Regions from separate parts of the Sporosarcina sp. FSL K6-5500 genome, predicted to be linked through region 1. Evidence: a T-box and tRNA genes for the amino acid it is inferred to sense, from the RefSeq annotation. Region 1 holds a T-box; the other holds one or more tRNA genes.
The links. The T-box of region 1 lies ahead of thrS (threonine--tRNA ligase). A T-box ahead of a tRNA ligase gene usually reads a tRNA of that ligase, here a tRNA-Thr.
Positions count from the first base shown of each region.

Region 2: it encodes a tRNA-Thr, which carries the amino acid that the T-box ahead of thrS (threonine--tRNA ligase) is inferred to sense. The anticodon was not compared.

Region 1 covers NZ_JBBOTP010000001.1:4,123,211-4,135,167, forward strand. Annotated here, with positions in the region: gene MKX62_RS19655 (LCP family protein) at 1-123, opposite strand, end outside; gene MKX62_RS19660 (YjcZ family sporulation protein) at 380-478, shown strand; gene msrA (peptide-methionine (S)-S-oxide reductase MsrA) at 644-1,174, shown strand; gene MKX62_RS19670 (NUDIX hydrolase) at 1,392-1,856, opposite strand; gene thrS (threonine--tRNA ligase) at 2,380-4,299, opposite strand; T-box leader at 4,526-4,750, opposite strand; gene MKX62_RS24490 (GNAT family N-acetyltransferase) at 5,160-5,435, opposite strand; gene asnB (asparagine synthase (glutamine-hydrolyzing)) at 5,672-7,522, opposite strand; gene glnA (type I glutamate--ammonia ligase) at 7,586-8,911, opposite strand; gene dapF (diaminopimelate epimerase) at 8,914-9,825, opposite strand; gene MKX62_RS19695 (LL-diaminopimelate aminotransferase) at 9,839-11,077, opposite strand; gene MKX62_RS19700 (AraC family transcriptional regulator) at 11,325-11,957, opposite strand, start outside.
Region 2 covers NZ_JBBOTP010000001.1:2,413,037-2,424,993, reverse strand. Annotated here, with positions in the region: gene MKX62_RS11480 (thioredoxin family protein) at 1-347, shown strand, start outside; gene MKX62_RS11475 (RluA family pseudouridine synthase) at 463-1,314, shown strand; gene MKX62_RS11470 (methyl-accepting chemotaxis protein) at 1,437-2,372, opposite strand; gene MKX62_RS11465 (aldo/keto reductase) at 2,509-3,333, opposite strand; gene MKX62_RS11460 (NCS2 family permease) at 3,490-4,791, shown strand; gene MKX62_RS11455 (hypothetical protein) at 4,840-5,133, opposite strand; gene trmL (tRNA (uridine(34)/cytosine(34)/5-carboxymethylaminomethyluridine(34)-2'-O)-methyltransferase TrmL) at 5,459-5,932, opposite strand; gene queG (tRNA epoxyqueuosine(34) reductase QueG) at 6,047-7,186, opposite strand; gene MKX62_RS11440 (B3/B4 domain-containing protein) at 7,243-7,935, shown strand; gene MKX62_RS11435 (hypothetical protein) at 7,965-8,480, shown strand; gene MKX62_RS11430 (SRPBCC family protein) at 8,814-9,266, opposite strand; tRNA gene MKX62_RS11425 (tRNA-Leu) at 9,445-9,525, opposite strand; tRNA gene MKX62_RS11420 (tRNA-Cys) at 9,567-9,640, opposite strand; tRNA gene MKX62_RS11415 (tRNA-Gly) at 9,649-9,723, opposite strand; tRNA gene MKX62_RS11410 (tRNA-Gln) at 9,728-9,799, opposite strand; tRNA gene MKX62_RS11405 (tRNA-His) at 9,810-9,885, opposite strand; tRNA gene MKX62_RS11400 (tRNA-His) at 9,920-9,995, opposite strand; tRNA gene MKX62_RS11395 (tRNA-His) at 10,032-10,107, opposite strand; tRNA gene MKX62_RS11390 (tRNA-Trp) at 10,135-10,208, opposite strand; tRNA gene MKX62_RS11385 (tRNA-Tyr) at 10,214-10,298, opposite strand; tRNA gene MKX62_RS11380 (tRNA-Thr) at 10,312-10,387, opposite strand; tRNA gene MKX62_RS11375 (tRNA-Phe) at 10,401-10,476, opposite strand; tRNA gene MKX62_RS11370 (tRNA-Asp) at 10,536-10,611, opposite strand; tRNA gene MKX62_RS11365 (tRNA-Met) at 10,615-10,689, opposite strand; tRNA gene MKX62_RS11360 (tRNA-Met) at 10,771-10,845, opposite strand; tRNA gene MKX62_RS11355 (tRNA-Val) at 10,914-10,989, opposite strand; tRNA gene MKX62_RS11350 (tRNA-Glu) at 11,155-11,229, opposite strand; tRNA gene MKX62_RS11345 (tRNA-Ser) at 11,253-11,344, opposite strand; tRNA gene MKX62_RS11340 (tRNA-Asn) at 11,349-11,423, opposite strand; rRNA gene rrf (5S ribosomal RNA) at 11,468-11,583, opposite strand; rRNA gene MKX62_RS11330 (23S ribosomal RNA) at 11,730-11,957, opposite strand, start outside.

The sequences.
Region 1 (11,957 bases):
AGTATATGAATACAACCCAGCTCCGATAAAACAGAGTGTGACTATTAAAAAGATGACCCTGCCGATGCGAAGTTTTTTCTTTCTTCTTCTTTTCGGTACTGGCCCTTCATAATGTTCTTCCATTATTGATTCCTCCAAAAAGTGATATCTCCATTAGGACGAACAGGAAGTCTCTTGGTTGCGTCTAATTATTTCAATTATAACACGATGGGCCCTTGAGGTTAACCTTAACTATTTTTTGCGCGGATCTAGGTCTGTTAATGTAGTTATATCCATTAATATTTATTCTATAATGGTCGATTTACAACAGTTCCCCACTCCCCCCATTACATCCCTGCATATGTTACATAGATGTTGGTGAAGAAAGGTGGTGTAAGATATGGGACGTGAACATGGTGGTGGAGAAGGTAGCTCGTTTGCTTTGCTTGTTGTGCTTTTTATACTATTGATAATCATTGGCGCAAGCTTCATCTATTAATATAAAAAATAATCCAATCTCAACCGCTCATTAGCATCTCTCAACTGTAAGAGCGCTTAGTAGGCGCTCTTTTTGCTATTGTACTAAACAGAGGCAAACAACTATTTTCTACTATTCTAATTATGATACAATTTACTTATATGCAATGAAAGGGTGTTGGTAACGATGACTAAAGAAATAGTTGAAAAAGCCACATTTGCTGGTGGTTGTTTTTGGTGTATGGTGAAACCATTTAAAGAGTGGGACGGTATCCACGACGTCGTATCCGGTTATATGGGAGGACATGTTGTGAATCCTACATATGAAGATGTCAAAAAGGGCGACTCTGGTCATTTAGAGGTCGTCGAAATCACATATAATCCATCCGTTTTTTCCTATGATAAATTGCTGGATGTATTTTGGCAGCAAATCGACCCGACCGATGCAGATGGACAATTCCAAGACCGCGGACATTCATATTCAACAGCTATCTTCTATTATACAGATGAGCAGCGTCAAATTGCCGAAACGTCTAAAGATAAACTTGGTGCAAGCGGTACATTCTCTAAACCGATTGTGACACCAATCCGTCCCACTGAAACATTTTACCGTGCAGAAGACTATCACCAGGATTATCACGCAAAAGAACAAGAGCATTACGAAGAAGACCGCGCACTTTCTGGTCGGGATGAATTTATTGCAGGGCACTGGTCGTAACAGTAAGAACTGGAGTGCCCGACAATGTATTTCGTTAAACTACTAGCAATTTCTATGATATTCTTTATTTTTGGGATTAAAGCAGGACTTCCAAGCTAAGTCCCATCATATATGTAAAAAACTGAATAATGAGCGCTTATCAAAGTACTCATTATTTAGTTTTTCCTGTTCTAAAAGAATAATCATTTTTACTAGAATTAAGATTGATAAACTTCTATTATTTAACTACAAAATGTTGGATATACGGCGTCATATCTTTTAAAACGGCACGTAAACATTCAGGGTATAATGCGAATTCATTCAGTTCTTTGATTGGTGTCCATTTAAATATTAATCGCTCGCCTTCAATGCCATGAAAAGGGGCTTCGTTATATGAAGATGGATTCCCCTTTGATGTTATCGCATAATAAAAGCCAATTTCATGAAAGTCTCTCCCGCCATGTTCAAAGAAATTCTCGATGACCAAAGCCATTCGGTCCACATGCACGTCAATTCCCAATTCTTCACGAAATTCCCTTTTAAGGCTGCTTTGCGAATCCTCCGCAATTTCAACTCTTCCCCCAGGAAGCGACCATTGCGACTCATTTACATCCCGATGTAATAAAACATGCCCATTTTCAATCCAAATTCCAGCTACTCGATAATTAAATACAGCTTTTTCAGTTTTAAACACAACATCCATGAATTTCATTCCCTTCAAGTCAAGCATTCTTATTTTCATTTCACATAAAATAATAGTAATAGTATCAGAAAGAAAAGATAAGTATTAAGTAAACATATGCGTCAAATTATGCCTACTCAGAACTGAAATGACTAATCCAGGTAAATGCTGTCGCGATGGATGCATCTTGCAGCCACTATTTACTGATATCAGGTCGCCCAGTCATAACAATCGCCACTTGCGCAGTAGACAGCCATTTCATGAAGGGTGTCGTTTTTTCCAAACAGTCAATTGTCCCACGTTTTTCAATGACGATAAATTCACGATAAGGAAAATTATTCCTCCAAGGTGCATAAAGCTGAGTCTATGATTTGATACAGTATGCCTTAGGAATTTCTTTCTCCTGAAAACTAGTGATTTCACGTCTTGAACGTATAACTTCTACTATAGACCATTAAATCCCCCTATTCTTATTGGAAAGATATTCTTTTAATCAATTATACCGTCAATTCCAACTACTCACAATTTCGAAGAATTAAGATTCTTAAAGGACACGCTGCTCTATCTGTTGTTTAATTAGCAAAGTAAAGCCTTCAATAGATAAACACTCCGTTTTCTGACTACCAAATTCCCGAACATTCACCGTTCCATCACTAACCTCTTTGTCACCAAGAATAAGTGTATAAGAAACCTTCTGAAGTTGGGCTTCTCTTACCTTGTAACCTAACTTTTCGTTCCGCTGATCAATTTCAACACGTATGCCTTCATTTCTTAAAACGGACTGTACACACAATGCGTAATCCAAATGTACACTTGAAACAGGAACAATTTGTACTTGCCTAGGAGCGAGCCATGTTGGAAAAGCACCTGCAAAATGTTCAATCAGTATGCCGAAAAAACGATCGATTGAGCCAAAAATTGCACGGTGAATGACCACCGGCCGAACTTTTTCGTTGTTTTCATCAATATACGTGAGGTCAAACTTTTCAGGCATTTGGAAATCGAGTTGAATTGTGCCGCATTGGTGGCTGCGTCCAAGTGCATCTTTAATATGAAAGTCAATTTTTGGTCCGTAAAATGCACCATCCCCCTCATTTAATTGATAAGTAACCGCTAGATCCTCTAATACATTCTTTAGAGCCTCTTCTGAATCATTCCAAATCTCATCACTTCCTAGTGATTGTTCTGGCCTAGTTGAAAGTTCAATCGAATATTCAAAACCAAAAGTTCGATAAACTTCATCAATCAGATGAATAACTTGCTTTATTTCGCTTTTAATTTGATTATGTCTCACAAAAATATGCGCATCGTCTTGGCAAAATGTTCGAACCCTTAATAGTCCGTTAAGAGCACCACTAAATTCATGGCGATGGACTTGACCGAATTCAGCCATACGTATTGGTAAATCACGGTATGAATGAAGACTATTTTTGAATATTAGCATATGGCCAGGACAGTTCATCGGCTTCATCGCAAATTTTGCGTTTTCCACTTCTGAAAAATACATATTCTCATGGTAATGATCCCAGTGCCCCGATTGCTCCCACAAACGTTGATTCATCATGAAAGGCGTGCGGACTTCTGCGTACCCCGCCTTCGTCTGAAGTGCACGTGAAAAGTTCTCTAGCTCAGTGCGTATTATCTGCCCATTCGGTAAATAGAACGGCATGCCTGGTGCTTCCTCAGAGAACATGAATAATTCAAGTTGCTTTCCAAGTTTTCGATGATCCCTTTTTTCTGCTTCCTCCAAAAAATACAAATGCTGTTCTAAGTCTTTCTTTTTCAAAAAGGAAATTCCATAGATACGTTGCATCACTTGATTATCACTATCTCCCCGCCAATAAGCACCTGACACCTGCGTTAACTTGAATGCTTTTATCCATCCAGTTGACGGTAAATGTGGTCCGCGGCAAAGGTCTATAAATTCTCCTTGTTTATAAAGGGAAATTTTCTCGTCCGCTGGTATGTCTTTTAATAGTTCTAACTTAAACAATTCGCCACGCTTCTCAAATAGTTCTTCTGCCTCTCCATACGTGACTTCTATACGTTCAATTTTCAAATCTTCTTCGATAATAGCTTGCATCTTTTTTTCAATCATTACTAAATCATTCGAAGTGACGCTTGTATCCGATAGAAAGTCATAGTAAAAACCGTGTTCAATTATGGGTCCAATCCCTAACTTCGAATCGTCATAAAGTCTTTTAACCGCCTGCCCTAGCACATGTGCAGTTGTGTGCCTTAGAACTTCGAGTCCTTCTATCGATTCCTTTGTGAAAAGTGTAATCGCAGCATCCTCCATAATGCATTGTGATAAATCATATAATTGATCATTCACTTTTCCCGCTACAACATTCTTTCTCAAACTTAAGCTAATGGACTGTGCAATATCCGCTAATGTAATACCTAGAGGAAAATTCTTTCGGCTACCGTCTGGAAATCGAATCTCAATTTGCTTGTCATTCATCTTAAAACACCCCATCCAATTTTTTATAGAACAAAAGCTTAAGCGCCTGTTCAGCCATGATAAGCGCTGGAAGGCATGTAGGTAAAGGCGTTCTTTGCCTTTACCTACATGACAGAAGCGACTCGAGGGGCTAGGCGCTGGAGTCTAGACGTAAAATCTCTAAGTTACAAATTATCCATAGTACGAGATTTTATAATTTCCTAGACAAAAAAATACCCGTCCCAAATAAAGGGACGAGTATGATTTACCCGTGATTCCACCCAAATTTCTAACACCATCCAACAATGGTGTTAACTCATGGCGCTGTAACGTAGCATTAACGGAATTAGTTACTTCATTTCACTAATACAGCTCAAAAGTGGTAAATTATTTTCTGCGTTAGGAAGTTCTCAGCAATACTTCCCTCTCTGGAAACCATCAAAATAATTCATGTCTTCGTCATCGCTTTTATCGTTATTCAGTTAAATTTCTATACAAATAAACACACCCATCCCTAGTAAAGGGACGAGTGTGTTTGCTCGTGATTCCACCCAAATTTCTAACACCATCCAACAATGGCGTTTGCTCATGGTGCTGTAACGTAGCATAGACGGCTTCATGCAGCTCAAAAGTGGTAAATTGTTTTTCTAAGTTAGGAAGATTTCAGCAATACTTCCCTCTCTGGAAACCATCAAAACAATTCATGTCTTTATCATCGCTGTTACAAGTATAGTTAAAATTCATTGAAATCGAATTAGTTAATATCCTACAACAAAGAAAATGGATTATCAAGCTTTTTTTGGTTGCATCCAATACAGTTTATGGATGATTAGTTAAAAAGGATACTCATAGTTAGGTTCATCCTGGCCCGTATCCTCAAATCATTTCATACCTAAAAAAGTAAAGCCGACCTTTTCCAATACCTTTAGTGACCTTTGACTATCAGGACTTCCAGATCCTGTGACCACGTGCACTTCCACATGATTTCTGGCAATTTTTAAGTAAGAATGCGCTGTTTCTCTTGCGAAACCTTTGCCACTATATTTTTCATTGTAATGATAAGTTAATTCTATATTACTTAATAAATTCATACAATTAAATTCAGCAGTATTTATAATTTCATTAGCTACGTCAAAGGAGTAATTAATTATGAATATATCCTGAAATCCATGTTCATTTTGTGGTTATATTCTCAGGGGTTTCCTCTCTTTCTTAAGGTAAGCGAAAAAACCTTTTGAACGAAATAATATGGGAATAATAACCCCAAGGATTATTCTAATTCCCGTGGGGTTACTTTATTCACACGTCAAGCAAGCTATATAAATGAGCGGAGTCACTGACATAAAACGTTTGCTGCTTGCGGCCACTTAAAAACAATAAAGAACGAAGGAGATTAGTTATCAATGATGTTTATGTTGTAGTTTACTAACCACATGTTAATTTGGGATAGGTGGGCGATGAGTTGGGGGCCTGTCATAAGCTGACCGAACCAAGGAACTTTGAATGAGGATCCGTCTGAATTGATGATGTCCTTGACTCTTTGTTTTGAGACAAGTTCTAGTAGGGGAGATGTTTTATTATCTAGGATGTTGTTTAACTTAGTCTTTACGAGTTTCATATATGTTTGATGATGTGTTTTAGGGTACGGACTCTTTTTCCGGTATAGAATTTCATTAGGAAGTACTCCTTCTAAAGCCTTTCGTAATATTCCTTTCTCTTGGCCGTTCAGCATTTTCATTTCCCACGGTATGTTCCAGGCATATTCAACAATTCGGTGATCGGCGAATGGAACCCGTACTTCTAAACTTGCTCCCATACTCATGCGATCTTTTCGCTCCAGAAGCGTTGACATAAACCAAATCATATTTAAATAAGACATTTCCCGGTGCCGTGCTTCTATTTGGGTTTCTCCCCCTAGAAGAGGCACTTCACTAATCGTTTCGTTATAGCGATCCCTCACATAGCCTTCCAAATCGAGTTTCTTTTGCCAATGTGGAAGCAACAGCTGCTGTCTTTCCGTTTGTGACCGCATCCACGGAAACTCCTTTCCGTGCAGCAGTTCTTCTTTATAGAACCATGGATATCCTCCGAAGATCTCATCCGCACACTCACCAGACAATGCAACTGTATAATCTTGTTTCATCTGTTCGCAAAACCATAACAATGATGAGTCTACGTCTGCCATACCAGGTAAATCTCTCATCATCACTGCTTCTTCCAACAGATTTGCCAGCTGATCATTATTTATAATAGCCGAGTGATGAATAGACCCCAAATATTGTTGCATTTTCTCTATCCATGGTGCATCTTGATCAGGCTGAAAGGAACTCGCTTTGAAATATTGATTGTTGTGCTCGTAGTCAATGGAGTACGTATGAAGAGTACCACGTCCCTCTTTTTTAAAATATTCAGAAGCAAATGAACTAATAGCACTCGAATCAATTCCTCCAGATAAGAATGTACAAACAGGTACATCAGCAACTAACTGGCGCTCAACGGCATCCTTTACAAGAATTTTTACTTGTTCAGCCGTCTCATCTAACGTATGATGATGCTTTTTGCTTTCTACATTCCAATACCGCCAATTTTTCAGTCCATTTCGATTGTAAATTAATGCATGAGCTGGGCGAAGTTCATTAATGCCCCGAAAGACACCATGACCAGGAGTCCGGGATGGACCTAATCCAAATATTTCCTGAAACCCCTCCCTGTCCACTTCACTTTTCACTTTTGGATGTGCCAGTATTGCTTTAATCTCTGAACCAAATATGAGCGATCCGTTTTCTTCACGGTAAAATAGAGGTTTGACACCAAGTCGGTCTCTTGCCATAAAAAGCTGCTCTCGGTGTTGATCCCAAACAGCAAATGCAAAAATTCCATTTAGATGCATTACGCAATTTTCTCCCCACTCGATATATGCCGTCAGTAACACTTCCGTATCGGAATATGACTGAAAAGAGTACCCTCTTTGTAGTAATTCCTTTCTAATTTCTTCTGTATTATAAAGCTCTCCGTTATATACGATAGTAAAAGTATGGTTGTTTTTTTCTATTGACATCGGCTGTATACCTCCGGCAGGATCGACAACTATAAGCCGGGTATGACCAAGTAACAGATGGCGCGAACTCCATACATTAGAAGCATCCGGACCACGCTTCGCCAATGAATTCGCCATCTTTTCCACAATGAATACTTGCTGTGTCAAATCTTGATGCCAATCAATCCATCCTGTTATTCCACACACTCGCAATCACTCCTTCTCATTAGAAATTTACATATTAGCTTTTTTTCACTATCCACCGCTTCATTAATATTGCGACAGATATTGATCGCGTTCCCATGGGTGTACTTGTGTCCTATACATATCCCATTCAATTTCTTTTGCTTCAATAAACCGTTCCAACAAATGGCTGCCTATAGCTTGAGTAATCACTTTGTCTGCTTTTAATTTTTTTAGTGCCTCAGCTAAAGTAGCCGGCAAATCAATGATTCCGGTTTTTTCCCGCTCTTCTTTTGACATCACATAGATATTTTTGTTAATTGTTTCAGGAGGTGTTAATTTATTTTTAATGCCATCTAATCCCGCAGCTAACAAGACAGCCATGGCTAAATATGGATTTGCAGCAGGGTCAACACTACGAACCTCTACACGTGTACTCATTCCACGTGATGCGGGGATTCGAATAAGTGCACTTCTATTTCTTGCTGACCAAGCCACATAGCATGGCGCCTCATACCCGGGAACTAACCTTTTGTAGGAGTTTACAGTAGGGTTTGTAATAGCAGTAAAACTCTGAGCATGTTTCAGAATTCCTGCCACAAAACTTCTTGCAGTATCACTTATTTCTAGCAACCCGTTTGGATCATAAAATGCATTTTCGCCATTTTTGAATAAGCTCAAGTTACAATGCATGCCAGATCCATTTATGCCGAATAATGGTTTAGGCATAAATGTCGCGTGTAGCCCATGTTTGCGAGCAATAGTTTTAACGATAAGCTTAAAGGTTTGAATATCATCACAGGCTCTTATGGCACTTTGATATTTAAAGTCAATTTCATGCTGGCCCGGTGCTACTTCATGATGGGAAGCTTCAATCTCAAATCCCATTTCTTCCAGTTCAAATACGATATCGCGACGGCAAGTTTCCCCTAAGTCAGTTGGTGCAAGATCAAAATAACCGCCATGATCATTCAATTCCAATGATGGTTCACCCTTGTCATTGAGTTTAAATAAGAAAAATTCAGGTTCAGGTCCAACATTGAAATCAGAAAACCCAAGTACTTTCATTTCATTTAAAATCCTTTTGAGATTATTGCGAGGGTCACCTTCAAATGGTGTTCCATCTGGATGATAAATATCACAGATGAGACGCGCGATCTTTCCTTTTTCTGTTGTAAAAGGAAAGATAATAAACGTATCTAAATCTGGGTATAAATACATATCAGATTCTTCAATACGTACAAATCCTTCAATTGATGAGCCATCAAACATCATTTTGTTATCGAGTGCTTTCGGCAACTGACTAATCGGAATTTCAACATTTTTAATTTTCCCGAATAAGTCTGTAAATTGTAGTCGAACATACCTTACATTTTGCATCTTAGCCAAATCTAAAATAGATTCTCTGTTCATACTTAGATCCTCCCCTTTTGTCTAAAATCATTGCCTTCATCGATTACTGAACCATTAATATAGGTGTCTCTCCCCAATTCTCCATGGCAGATATATGTTGCTTTACCTCTTTTCCAAATGTGGCCATGTTCATCCCAACTTACCGTCAAATCTCCTCCAGGTAGATGAACGGTTATCGGAAGATGTCTATCCAACATATCGTTTAATGTGGCAGCTACTACCGCAGCGCAAGCCCCTGTTCCGCAAGCCATTGTTATACCCGATCCACGTTCCCACACTCGATAATCAATTTCTTGGCTGTTCTTGACATGAACAATTCCGACGTTTATTCGTTCCGGGAACAAATCAGAGTGTTCAATTACAGGACCTATTTTATCTAATGGCACTTCATTCACATCATCAACAAACATGATTGCATGTGGATTCCCAATCGATACATAAGTCATGTAATACACATCTCCTCCAAAAGAATGCGGTTCATTTATCGCTACCGAGAATGGATCTCCTTGCATCGGTATCCTATTTTTTAGTAGTTTGGGCTCGCCCATATCAACAGTTACATACTGCACGTACTTTTCATGGTCTACATCTACTTCCAAACGCACCACCCCACCCAACGTTTCAATTGTAAAATGGGATGTTGTAGCGTACTTTTGATCAAAAAGAATCTTTGCTACACAACGCAATCCGTTGCCACAATTCCTTGCTTCCGATCCATCCACGTTAAAAATTCTCATTTGAAAATCTGCTATATCCGAAGAGCCTATTATTATTATGCCGTCAGACCCGATACCGAAGTTCACATCAGATACTATTTGAGCAAGCTGATTATAGTCTTGGTAGTCCATTTCAGTTTCTAATTGATTGAAAATAACGTAGGAGTTTCCCAAACCATGCATTTTAGTAAACAACAACTTTATCCCCCCCTTAAAAGATGAATTTGGATGTACTCAACCTCGCTTTGATTTCAGTGATTACTCGTTGCTCTTCTTTCACTCCTTTCGCTTGAAACGTAACCGAAAATCGCACATAGTGTCCGGCATCATCCCATGGAACACTGGATATTAAATGTTCACGTAATAAATATTGGCTAAACTCTTCCGCTGACTGAAAGTGAGGACCGCTTGCTACCGCTTTTGGTATCTTTGTATATAAGAAAAATGATCCTTTCGGTTTTTTAACATTAAAGCCACACTCACGTAAAACTTTTTCCAAAAGATTGTGACGCCGTGAATACTTAGCTACAGTTTGTTCTGTAATTTCTGGATGAGAAAGGGCAAATGCCGCTGCTTTTTGTATGGCGATAAATTGACCAGAGTCAATAGTGTCCTTCACTGTCTTAATCACTTTGACAAGTTTCGAATTTCCTGCCATAAAACCAATGCGCCAGCCTGTCATATTGAATGATTTCGATAAGGAATGAAGCTCTATTCCAACCTCCTTTGCCCCGGGTACAGAAAGGAAGCTTAACGGCTTTTCATCATCGAATACGAGAGCAGCATAAGAAGCATCATGCACAACGATCAATTGATTTTTCTTTGCAAATTGGACTACTTCCTCAAAGAATTCTACAGTTGCTACAGCCCCTGTTGGGTTGTTCGGATAATTCAAGTAAAGTAGCTTCGCTTTCTTGAGAATACCCTCATTCAATGAATCTAGTTTTGGCAGAAATGAATTACTCTCCAATAGCGGCAGATGGACAATTTCTCCTCCGTAGTATTCTGTGTGAGTGCCTAAAATAGGATAACTGGGCGATGGCATAAGTGTAATATCACCAGAATTGATGAAGGCTGCAGGAAGCATCGCCAAGGCTGACTTTGATCCGATCGAATGGTTGATCTCGGTTTCTGGGTCGAGGTCATACACTCCAAATACATGTTTCATATATTTGGCAGCTGCATGCTTCAACTCAACTATCCCATTATCCGCATACATGCGATTTTCAGGCTTCTTTGCTTCTTCTGCCAATATTTCCACAACTGCTTCATCTGCCATTGCATCAGGCTCTCCAACGCCAAGATCGATCAATTCCATATGAGGATTTGCCTGCAATGCTTCTTTTTTTATTCTTTTTATTTTTTCAAATTTATAGATTTCCTCTTTTAAACCAAATTGCGGACCCCCTAAACGGTCTGCAAACAGTTGTTGTATATAATCAGCTGACATATCTATTCCCCCAAAACATTCATGACATTTTGCTTATGATGTACTCATTACATTCAATGACTACCTCCATACTTCTTGAATAGCCCAACCTACCTCTGTTCTCCTCTACTATTTGAATTCATTTTCTACTTTTATAATATCGATTATTAAATGGAATTGATTTAGACTTATTGCTTAAACATTTGCACTTTTTTAGTGATACCGTAAATTTGCAATAAAAAAAGCCAAGCATAAGAGCCTGGCGAGTTTAACGAATTTCTGAAGGGTTTTTACCTGTGTACTTTTTAAATTGTCTGCTGAAAAAATGGAGATCGCTGTATCCAAGGACATACGCAGCTTCTGTCACTGTCATACCTGAATAACGGAGTAAATGTTCCGCTCGTTCAATGCGCGAACGAATGATATATGATCTAACCGTATGGCCAATTATTTGTTTAAACTTCAGAGAAAAATATCTTGGAGAAAGATTGGCTCGAGCTGCTAAACTTCCAATTGAATGTTGTTCACCGGGATGCTGCTGAATATAGTTAGCTATTTCCCGAACAGTTTCCAGCAAGATATTGCTCGTGTAAGCCATTTGCTCTACCTTTTCTTCTTCTGCTCTCAATAGGTGAATCATTAGTTGCTTTAAGATGAGCTTTGCCTCTATTTCCATTCCAAATGTTTTCACTAATAACAAGCGAACGTATTGAGTTAAGAGTGATTCAAAACTGAAAGTATTTTCAACCATCCGATGGGCGGTAGGGACCAATTGTGGTGTTTCAGTTAAGTCGAAATGAATATAGGTTAATACTAGGGGGTCTTGGGGATTATGCGTGGCAGTTGTCACGTCTCCATGTTTAAAAAGAAAACAGTGCCCTTTTTGTATATCATAAGACTT
Region 2 (11,957 bases), 1.7 Mb from region 1:
TCGATTTGATCGGCAATGAAAACTACAGCAACATCGTCTTGCCAGATACTCTGTTCAAAAAAATCGAGGCCGGTGAATCAGTAACGGCCTATTATTTCCACCCTGAATGTCAATTTTGCATGGAAATGACACCTGTTTTGATGCCAATTGCAAAAGAGTTGGATGTCAACGTACTGCAATATAACATGATGGAATTTGGTGATAAAGCCGGAATGGATACAGACTATAAAATTGAACGTTGGCCAGCCCTCGTCCACTACAAAGATGGTAAAGAAGTCGGACGTATGCTCGGTGCACAACCCGAGGAAAATATCCGTGCATTTTTCAATGAATTCGAAGGCAAATAATATGGAACGAAGTCTAAGTTCGCTGCGTCCTGCGGCAACTAGGAGGGATGAAGTACAATCCCTCACGCTTCATGACCTACATCCTGTAGGCCCACGACTGGAAGGAATGATTTAAATGGCTTTATTTCATTATAAAACACAAGAAGACAATATGACGGTTGAATACTTGCTCAAAGATAAATGGCAAGGCGGTAAAAAGACGGTCCACCTTATGCGTATGGCCAAGAGTGTACTAGATTCGAACGGCGAACCCGTAGACGACTGGCGCTTACCTCTCGCGAAAGGTACAGAATTGGTGTTTACTTTCCCTGATGCAGCTTCCACGTATATTGCTGATGAACAAGTTGAACTTACCGTACTTTTTGAAGACGAGCATATCCTGGCAGCTGTTAAACCTGCTGGTATGACAACACATCCCGATGGTCCAAGGGACAAAGGTACACTGATGAATGCTGTCATGGCATATGTTAAAAACAATGGCGGGGATTATGCCGAGCATATCCATCGTCTTGATAAAGGAACTTCCGGTGTTGTTCTCGTTGCGAAGCATCCAATTGCGAAGGCACTCTTCGACCGTATGATTGAGAATAATGACATCTCACGGAAATACACTGCAGAAGTTGACGGTTACTTGAAACGACCTAAAGGTTCCATTAGACTTCCGATTGGAAAAGACCGCCATCATCCAGCCAAACGAATTGTTTCAATGTCTGGACAAGCCGCTGTTACAAACTTCCGGCTTATTGAACGTAAAGAAGAGACGTCCATCGTAGAAGCTGATCTTGAAACAGGTCGGACACACCAAATCCGCGTACATTTATCACATATTGGATACCCAGTTACAGGCGATACACTATATGACGGCAGTGAAACGGAAGACGGTCATTATCGGTTAACTGCAACTGCGTTATCGTTCATCCATCCATTTACAGAAGAACAGACGCTTATTGAAATGAAAAATATCTAAAAAATGCCATGGAGAGTATTTCTCCATGGCATTTTTTTAATAAATTGCACTTAGTTTGTGACATCCTCAGAACGCGGCATTTTTAGTCTAGGTACTCCTAAGTTCGCTCCTACTGAATCAAATTAAAACGCTAGTTGACGGATTCCATTCTCAAGACGCTCATCAACTTCTTTTGCATCTTCAATATGTTCCACAATTAGATTATGTGCTTGTGAGAATAAACTTTTCGCACCGTGAAGTTCATGTTTCACTTCTTCGGACAGTTTTTTCTGTTCTTCAATCATTTCTTGAATAGCACCAATGTCACCTTGGCTTACCTCAATCGTGCTTAGGATGCTTTCAATTTTTAATGCAGTTGCCAAACTTACTTCGACTCCTTTTTCAACGAGCTCAGCACTTTTCCTTGTAGCGGCAAGCGCTTGCTCGATTTCATTGCGAAGTGAAGAAGTTAATGTTTGGATGTTTGCCGTACTATCCGACGTGCTTTCTGCAAGTTTCCTTACTTCTTGGGCAACGACCGCGAACCCTTTTCCGGATTCTCCAGCCCGTGCCGCCTCGATTGACGCATTCAATGCAAGCAAATTTGTCTGCGCTGCAATATCTTCAATGACGCCGACAATTGACTGTATCTCAACTGATCTAGCGCTTAAGTTCGTCATGTTCTGTTCGGAAGCTTGAATTTGGATTCCCAAATCTTTGATTACATCGGCTGTCGCCTTTACCTCTTTCGTTCCTTCTGATGCTTCTTTAACCATGCTATGAGATTGTTCTTCAAGTGAACGACCTTTTTCAAACAAGTCCTGTGACTTTTCCGAAGTTCTTTCGCTTAGTTCACCTACGTTTTCAAACCTTGTCTCAATCTGACTAACTGCTTCACCTAATACGTTATGTTGCGCGTTTACTTTTTCATGCTGATTAACAGCAGCATTCAGCTCGCTTTTTAAGTCAGTTAAACGTCCTTGATCCTGTTGTTCTTTATCTGAATACGCCAACTTCAAACGGTCAATTTCTAGTTGAAGACGATCATCCTCGATACCCTTTTTCTTGCTTCTGAACATGGTAATCAATTCCTCCTACACCCTTTTTTTTATCATACCATAAAATACCTCATTTTGAATGTAGTATTTGTGCTAAAAGTTGCAATACTATGAATAGCATTAAGACTTATGACACATATCAGGCACGCTAATGAAATTAGTATGAATCCGGATTGGTTCCCGTCCGCTCATCGCGATTAAGTGCGTTAATCGATGCCATTTCTTCAGATGACAGTTCAAAATCGGCAACTTCATTATTTTCACTTATACGTTCAGGTGTCACCGACTTTGGAATAACGATGAGATTATTTTGCAAATGCCATCTGATAATAACTTGCGCAGGTGTTTTACCGTACTGTTCGCCGATAGTAAGAAGCGTTGGTTCTGCAAGTAGCTTCCCACGTGCAAGCGGTGACCAAGACGTCACAGCAATTCCATTCTCTTCGCAAAACGCACGGAGCGGTTCCTGTGTTAGATACGGATGGAGTTCAATCTGGTTCACCATTGGCGCAACATTTGCTTTTACAAGGATTTTTTCAAGATGATGGGCATGATGATTGGAGACACCTGTTGTACGGATCAGTTTTTCGTCATACAACCGTTCAATCGCTTTATAAGTGTCGACATATTTTTCTGACACAGGCCAATGTGTCAAATATAGATCCAAATAATCTAAGCCTAGTTTCTTCAATGAAGTCTCGAATGCGCGGAGTGTCCCGTCATAGCCCTGATCAGTATTCCATACCTTCGATGTGATGAACAGCTCTTCCCTTGGAACACCAGAGTGACGGATCGCTTCCCCCGTTTCCCTTTCATTCTCATAGATTGCCGCTGTGTCAATTGCGCGATATCCTGTTTCTAGTGCGTATGTAATTGCTTCGACAGTCTGACCCGGATCCGTCATCTTATAGACGCCAAGTCCTAATTGTGGCATTTTCACACCATTTGCTAGCTCAAGTGTTCCGTTGAATCGTTTTGTCATTTGAATTTCCCCTTTCGAAACTTATTCTTTAATTGTACAAGCGGCATTCGAATATTACGAATTACCTGATTGCATTTCAGAGTTGAATTTTAACGTAAAAACGAATATTATTGTAAATGTACTTCATTTCGTTCGTATTCTGAAAGGAGATTTACATTGTTTCATTTAAAAAAACATAATACCACTGTGAAAACGGAAGTATTGGCAGGAATGACAACTTTTTTGACAATGGCCTATATTGTCATCGTCAATCCGATTATTCTCGCTGACGCCGGCGTACCATTCGAGCAAGTATTCATTGCGACAATTATCGCTGCGGTTATCGGTACACTTTGGATGGCACTTTTCGCCAATTATCCAATTGCAATTGCACCAGGAATGGGATTGAATGCTTATTTTACATCGGTTGTTCTCGCATCTGATGGTCAACTCGACTACATGACTGCTTTTTCTGCAGTATTCATAGCTGGATTAATATTTGTTCTGTTGTCCTTGACTTCTTTCCGTGAAAAATTAATTGAATCAATTCCTGAGAGTCTGAAGCTCGGGATTACAGCTGGGATAGGGTTATTCATCGCCTTTATCGGCTTGCGTCTTTCTGGACTCGTCGCTCCACATGAGGCGAACCTTGTTAAGCTTGGCGACCTTACGTCTCCGCCCGTTCTACTCGCTTTGTTCGGCCTTCTCGTGACGGTTATTCTTATGACTTTGAATATCTATGGTTCGATTTTCATTGGAATGGTTCTAACCGGAATTGTCGCAGTCTTTACGGGTCAGCTCAAATTTGAAGGTGCCTTATGGAAAATGCCTAAATTGCCGGAAGGGATTCTTGTTTGGAATCCGATTACTGCATTCGGTGACGTCATTTCACATGGTTTGTATGGGGTGGTTTTTGCCTTTCTCATCGTTACCTTGTTCGATACCACCGGCACGATGATTGGCGTTGCAAAACAGGCTGGCCTTATGAAAGGCAATAAGCTGCCACGTGCACGTCATGCATTACTTGCAGATTCTGTTGCAACAACATTCGGATCGATGTTCGGTACGAGCCCAACAACGGCGTACATCGAATCTTCATCTGGTGTTGCAGTAGGTGGCCGGACAGGATTGACATCACTGACTGTCTCTATCCTCTTCCTTGTCGCGGCATTTTTCGGTCCACTCGTCAGTACATTGTCTGGTGTATCTGCAATCACAGCTCCTGCTTTGATTATCGTCGGAAGCTTGATGATTGGTGCAGTGAAAGATATTGATTGGGATTCATTCGATGAAGCATTCCCAGCCTTCCTCGTTATTCTAACAATGCCACTCACTTCGAGCATTGCGACAGGAATCGCTCTTGGTTTCATCACATACCCGCTATTGAAAGTTGTGAAAGGGAAAGGAAAACAAGTTCCTATCCTGTTATATATTTTCGCGGTACTGTTCACCTATCAGCTGCTCTATTTACCACATTAAAAAATACCCTTCCGTTAGTATTCGGAAGGGTATTTTTTACATATTGATTTAGCGTCTAGAAGTGATAGCCGACATTACGAGCGCTCCTGCAGTTAGTAGGTGCATGAACCAGCCAATGAACGGAATAGCACTCACTATGCTCGTTACGAGACCTAGGATGGGTGCTGCCTTACCCTGCATGTCCCGAATTGAAAGCAGTAACGTAATTGCATGTAAAACGAACATGACACCCAGCACTGAATATCCGGAGCTTATAACAAAAACTCCTCCAATGATTGGAATTGCAAGAAAACCTTCTGCAATTGCCGTGATCCATTTCATTCCTGTCGAGTAATTTTTCATACTATATTCTACCTCCATATTATTTAAATCGTTATGTTATATACGGACAAGCCGACAAAAAGTTTCATTTTTCTTGGCTCTGTCACAATTTTTCCTGACGGTCGTTTCAATTCCATTTAAAATAGGGTATACTTAACGAAGCTACTAATGAATTTACAGGAGGTACCTATCATGACAGTAATTCTAATTATAGGTGTTTGCTTTGCATTCCTATCTGCAATTTTCACAGGCGGATACGATGATAAACCGGGCAAGGTTAAGATACCTGGCCTAAAAAAATAACAATAAGTAAAACGGGACATGCCTTCAGGCTGCCCCGTTTTTTTTATACCAATCCTGGATAAGATTGTTGCCTAAGCGCTTCATATATAAGTATCGCCGCCGTGTTCGATAAATTAAGCGACCGAATGTTGTCGTTCATCGGGATTCGTAGACACCGTTCTTTATTCTCCTCTAAAATTTCTTCAGGAAGTCCGCTCGTCTCTTTACCGAAGACGAAAAATATATCTGTTGCACCATCAGAATAATCGAATGCAGTATGAGTCCTTTCACCGTGTTTTGTCAAAAAGTAAAAAACAGCATCGGGATTCGCCGCGAATAGCTCACGAATTCCTTCATGATATGTAATATCGACGTGCTCCCAGTAATCGAGCCCCGCACGTTTCAACATTTTGTCGTCCGTCGAAAACCCAAGCGGTTTCACAAGATGAAGTTTCGCTCCTGTTCCTGCGCATGTCCTTGCAATATTCCCTGTGTTTGCAGGGATTTGTGGTTCAAATAACGCTACGTGTATGGCCATCTCAGTGATTCCTCCAATTAAACTTTTTTACTATAGATACGTTGAAATATAGAACCCCATTGATTTTTTTCTGCTCCCCCTTGTAAGAAGCCTTCGTTTAGTTTATATAGGCATTCATTTCTTCAGTATATAAGTATCCGCTGCCTTTTCTAATTCAGCACGCACTTCCGGATCTTCCTCTTTCGATAATGCTTCCTTAATCGCTACATATCCTTCTTCCAAACCAATTCGACCAAGTGCCCATGCAATCGTACCACGAATGACGGGTCTCGGATCGTTCTCTAACATACTGATCAATTCTGGTACCGCAGACTCCTCCTTGAAATGTGCGAGTGCAATAATTGCATTTCGCTGAATCGGATTTTTTCCGCGCCAAGATCCTGATACATGTCCAAATTTCTCTTTAAATTCTCGATTCGACAGCCTAAGCACTGGTTGAAGAAGCGGCTTCGCCAGTTCAGGGTCTGCTTGGAATGCTTGCTGATGCAAATTATGCTTTCCTTTATTTTTCGGACATACCGTTTGACATGTATCACACCCGTATATCCGATTACCAAACTCCGCACGAAATTCTTCCGGAATTGGCTTTTTCGACTGTGTAAGGAAAGCAATACAACGCTGCGCATTTAATTGGCCTCCCTGAATCAATGCACCAGTTGGACATACGTCAAGACAAAGTGTGCAATCCCCACATTCATCTTCCATTGGAACGTCCGGCGCAAAAGGGATATTGGTAATCATTTCACCCAGGTACACATACGAACCGAATTCCGGCGTAATTATTGAACAGTTTTTTGCCGACCAGCCAATCCCCGCCCGTTCTGCAACAGCGCGGTCTGCAAGCTCACCCGTATCTACCATCGAGCGAACCTTTGCTTTAGGTGCATGTTCTAGTATAAATTCCTCAAGCAGTCTCAGCTTTTCACGAAGGACTGTATGATAATCTGTTCCCCATGATGCACGGCAAAAAATACCCCGGCGCTCGCCTTTTTTTCCTCTCGGAGAATCTGCCATTTTGGATGGATAAGCTACAGCAATTGCAATAATGCTTTCTGCTTGATCAAGCAAAAGAGCAGGTTCTGTCCGTTTATCTAAATCCTTTTCTTCAAAACCCGACTGATAGCCTAGTTCTTGCTGCCGCTTCAAGCGGTTTTTCAACTCACGAAATGGTGCAGCTGTTGTAAAACCAATTTTGTCGATGCCGATTGACTCCGCATAGTCCCTCACTGACTGTTGCAACTGAACAGCATTCACACTGTATCGCCTCCACTATGCTACTATTGAATTAAACTATATAAAGGGTGAAGTCATTGATTATTGAAATGGATATGAAGCTTTTAGGTGCCGTACCCGGATTAAAATTGGGCATTAATCATTATACCAAAATTACAGTGTCAGAATCGCCTCAAATGCTAAAAGGAAAATTGCAATTATTCCAAGAGCAACTTTTCTTTGAGCTGGAGAACAAGTCCGTCCCCGAATTCCCTGGCATTAAAGAATGGCGTACTGTGTGGAAAGCACTTGGCGCAGACTCTAATCGATACCGTCATTCTACAGAAGCACTTATGCGCCGGATTAAGAAGCAAAACTACATCGATCCATTCCACAATGCTGTCGACTTGAATAACTTCTTTTCCTTGCAGCACGAAATTCCAGTAGGCATCTATGACCTCGAAAAAATTGTCGGCGATATAATCGTTACTTCAGGGACAGAAGAGGATGGATATGATGGATTGAATGGTCGTTTTAATTCATTACAAAACATTCTACTGTTAAAAGATGATTATAGCCCATTCGGTAGTCCATATGTCGATTCTATACGCAGCGCTGTAACAGAAGATACGACAGACGCGTTACATATCTTCTTCCTACGCCCGTCCATGGATGCTACTGAAGCGTTTGAACTGACAACAGCATGTGGGAACATGTTTACTAGTCTTAGTGGTGGAGATGTTCGTTCATATGTTTTGCACGAGGGACAAACTTCCATTATAGTTGACTGACAATGTTTCTAAATGGGGGGAATGAACAAGTGAGCAACATAACACTCGCTGAAGCTGTAAAATTAAAAAGTGTTTTAACAAAACGAATTCATGAGCTTGAAGATGAAATGAGACGCGTAGCCTTTACGAATGTAGAAAAAGGCAACACCCCTGATCAAGGACCACGTAGCCTTAAAATCGTAGAAACAGAATTGGATGAAGTCCGTTTAGATAGTCGAGTGCTCGACCGTCTCATGTATCGTGCCAATATCGATAATGAAATCGAGTTCCAAGGGCAACAACTTGCGATTGTCGAAGCGATTGAACTTGCCATACAATTGCGTGCAAAAGCCCGCTTTTACAAAGAACTCTCTATGGCAGAAAAAGAAGAGATTCAATACGGCTACTCTGAAGGTACGGTCGTATACCGTGTTGCTTTATTCGTTCCTGAGGATTATCGGGTGAAATCATTGCAAGCAGAAAAGGATGCACATAAGTTATCTAATTCTATTAATGCAAAAAACTATTCGATTGTCTTGAAATTTGATGATACGAAGTACTTTTAATGCCCTTGGAAAGGTGAGACTCCTCTCCAGGGCATAGAGTAGGGATCAATCCAATTTAAATTGCAGGCAAACCAATAACCTGTCACCATTTACTTTGTGACCAATCCCCAATGACCAACCAAGGCAATTGCAATGGACAACCCAAACTAGTGTCATCGGATCCCCTCTATGAAAATCGCTCCTTACGCTTCGGCGGTAAGGAGCGATTTTGTTTACTACCCATTTTTGAACCGCTGTGTTTTCTCACCATCTATTAGTAACGTCCAGGTTCCACTCTCTAGAAAACTTGTGCCACCAAGTTTATCAAGTCGACTTTTCCTGATGAAATGCATCTTACTCATTTTCTGCAATATGCTTCAGAGCTCTTGCTCGACTCACAATAAAGTTTCTCATATAGCTTTCCAAAAACAACTTATCCGCAATAACACCAATCACTCCACAGGGTGATCTATATTGAAATCTGTCAATCATCAGAGTACCATTATCCTTCTCAATAAACTGATGAATATGGTGAAAAGAGTGGAATGCTCCTTTCACCATTATGTCTTCAAACATATACGGTCTATCCATCACCGTTACTTTGGCAGTTAGTCTTTGTCTTATACCGAAATGAACGGCCTCCCATGTAACAATATCCCCGGCCAGCAATAAACCTGTTGTCACCCCACCGACAGCCTTCTCTTTCGTCCCCTCTGTTGTACGGGTATGAATATCCACGTCTCGTGCAAGATCAAAGCAACGTTCTACCGAGGCTTGAATGAACTCCTGGTGTTCAATTAATGGCATAATGTTTCCCCTACTCTCTATTCTTTTATCTAAATATATATTGAAATAAAGAATTAAATTACATTGAATTCTTTAAAGTGCTAGGGGTAGCCAAAGCCCACGTTCGCTCAGTTAAGTCAACTTATATAGTAGAAATTAAACACAAAAAAACACAACCGAAGTTGTGTTTTTCATCTGATACCCGAGGCCGGACTTGAACCGGCACGCCTTACGGCATCGCATTTTGAGTGCGACGTGTCTGCCATTCCACCACTCGGGCATAACACTATTTAGTTTACGAACAACGATACATAAGAAAATTGGAGGCGGCAACCGGAATCGAACCGGTGGTAAGGGTGTTGCAGACCCATGCCTTACCGCTTGGCTATGCCGCCGTAGATGATGGAGCGGAAGACGGGATTCGAACCCGCGACCCCGACCTTGGCAAGGTCGTATTCTACCACTGAACTACTTCCGCGAAACTGGGGTAGCTGGATTCGAACCAACGAGTGACGGAGTCAAAGTCCGTTGCCTTACCGCTTGGCTATACCCCAAAAAGATAAATGGGGCGACTGAAGGGAATCGAACCCTCGAGTGTCGGAACCACAATCCGATGTGTTAACCACTTCACCACAATCGCCATGATATCTAGTTTGTTTTAATTGAATATAAAATGGGGCGACTGAAGGGAATCGAACCCTCGAATGTCGGAACCACAATCCGATGTGTTAACCACTTCACCACAATCGCCATGATATATAAGTTTGTTTTAATTGGATAGATAAATGGGGCGACTGAAGGGAATCGAACCCTCGAGTGTCGGAACCACAATCCGATGTGTTAACCACTTCACCACAATCGCCATAATATTAGATTATACTAAAAAAAATGGCAGGGGCAGTAGGAATCGAACCCACATCAAAGGTTTTGGAGACCTCTATTCTACCGTTAAACTATGCCCCTAAAACTGGTGGTGGGGGGCGGATTCGAACCGCCGAACCCGTAGGGAGCGGATTTACAGTCCGCCGCGTTTAGCCACTTCGCTACCCCACCATATAGGTGTAAATGGTGCCGGAGAAAGGACTTGAACCCTCAACCTACTGATTACAAGTCAGTTGCTCTACCAGTTGAGCTACTCCGGCACAAATATTAAAATGGTGGCTCAGGACGGAATCGAACCGCCGACACAAGGATTTTCAGTCCTTTGCTCTACCGACTGAGCTACTGAGCCACATATTTGGTTTACATTAAGATATTAGCTTATTCTAAACCTTATAAGAAAAATAAAAATGGCGGTCCCGACCGGGATCGAACCGGCGATCTCCTGCGTGACAGGCAGGCATGTTAACCGCTACACCACGGGACCATTTGGTTGCGGGGGCAGGATTTGAACCTGCGACCTTCGGGTTATGAGCCCGACGAGATACCACTTCTCCACCCCGCGACAACAATATAATGTATTCATTTGATAAAGAGCTAATCATTTACATGTCAGCTATATGATCTGCTGTATCATGATAAAATTTGGTTGCGGGGGCAGGATTTGAACCTGCGACCTTCGGGTTATGAGCCCGACGAGATACCACTTCTCCACCCCGCGACAATAGTATTTATATAATTAAATATATGTAAGTTTCTTTAAGCGGTGAATCTGCTTAAAAAACTTAATGGTGGAGGATGACGGGCTCGAACCGCCGACCCCCTGCTTGTAAGGCAGGTGCTCTCCCAGCTGAGCTAATCCTCCTGGGTAAAATTGCGATAAGCGGCGCATCTCTTTGTCAGCTTCATTCGCTCAGTCAGTCACGTACTAATGTACGCTCCTTCCTTCTCCCGATTTTAACGAGAGTGTGCTATGCTCGAATTACTGAATTAAAGTCTACGTGCTTAATGATGAATTTCTAAAAAGTTATGGTGACCCCTACGGGATTCGAACCCGTGATACCGCCGTGAAAGGGCGGTGTCTTAACCGCTTGACCAAGGGGCCTTAATTTATCATTTATATGAATCTGGCGGAGAGCAAGGGATTTGAACCCTTGAAACAGCGTTAGCCGCTTACATGATTTCCAATCATGCTCCTTCGGCCACTCGGACAGCTCTCCTAAATGGCTCCGCAGGTAGGACTCGAACCTACGACCGATCGGTTAACAGCCGATTGCTCTACCACTGAGCTACTGCGGAATAATATTAAGAACATACATTAAGTATCTTCTTTTGGACTAACAGACCAGCGACGTCCTACTCTCACAGGGGGAAACCCCCAACTACCATCGGCGCTGAAGAGCTTAACTTCCGTGTTCGGTATGGGAACGGGTGTGACCTCTTCGCAATCGTCACTGAACTATTTTCCACAAGACAAGATTAATTATATCACACCTTGTTGTTACTTGCAAGCGTTTTTACAAAATAATTAATTTTGTTCGCTCAAAACTGAATAAAACAGACATTGTGCTACACAGAATCAGGGTAATCAAGCCCTTTTCAAAATTGGTTAAGTCCTCGATCGATTAGTATCCGTCAGCTCCACACGTCGCCGTGCTTCCACCCCAGACCTATCAACCTCATCTTCTTTGAGGGATCTTACTTACTTGCGTAATGGGAAATCTCATCTCGAGGGGGGCTTCATGCTTAGATGCTTTCAGCATTTATCCCGTCCATACATAGCTACCCAGCGATGCCTTTGGCAAGACAACTGGTACACCAGAGGTATGTCCA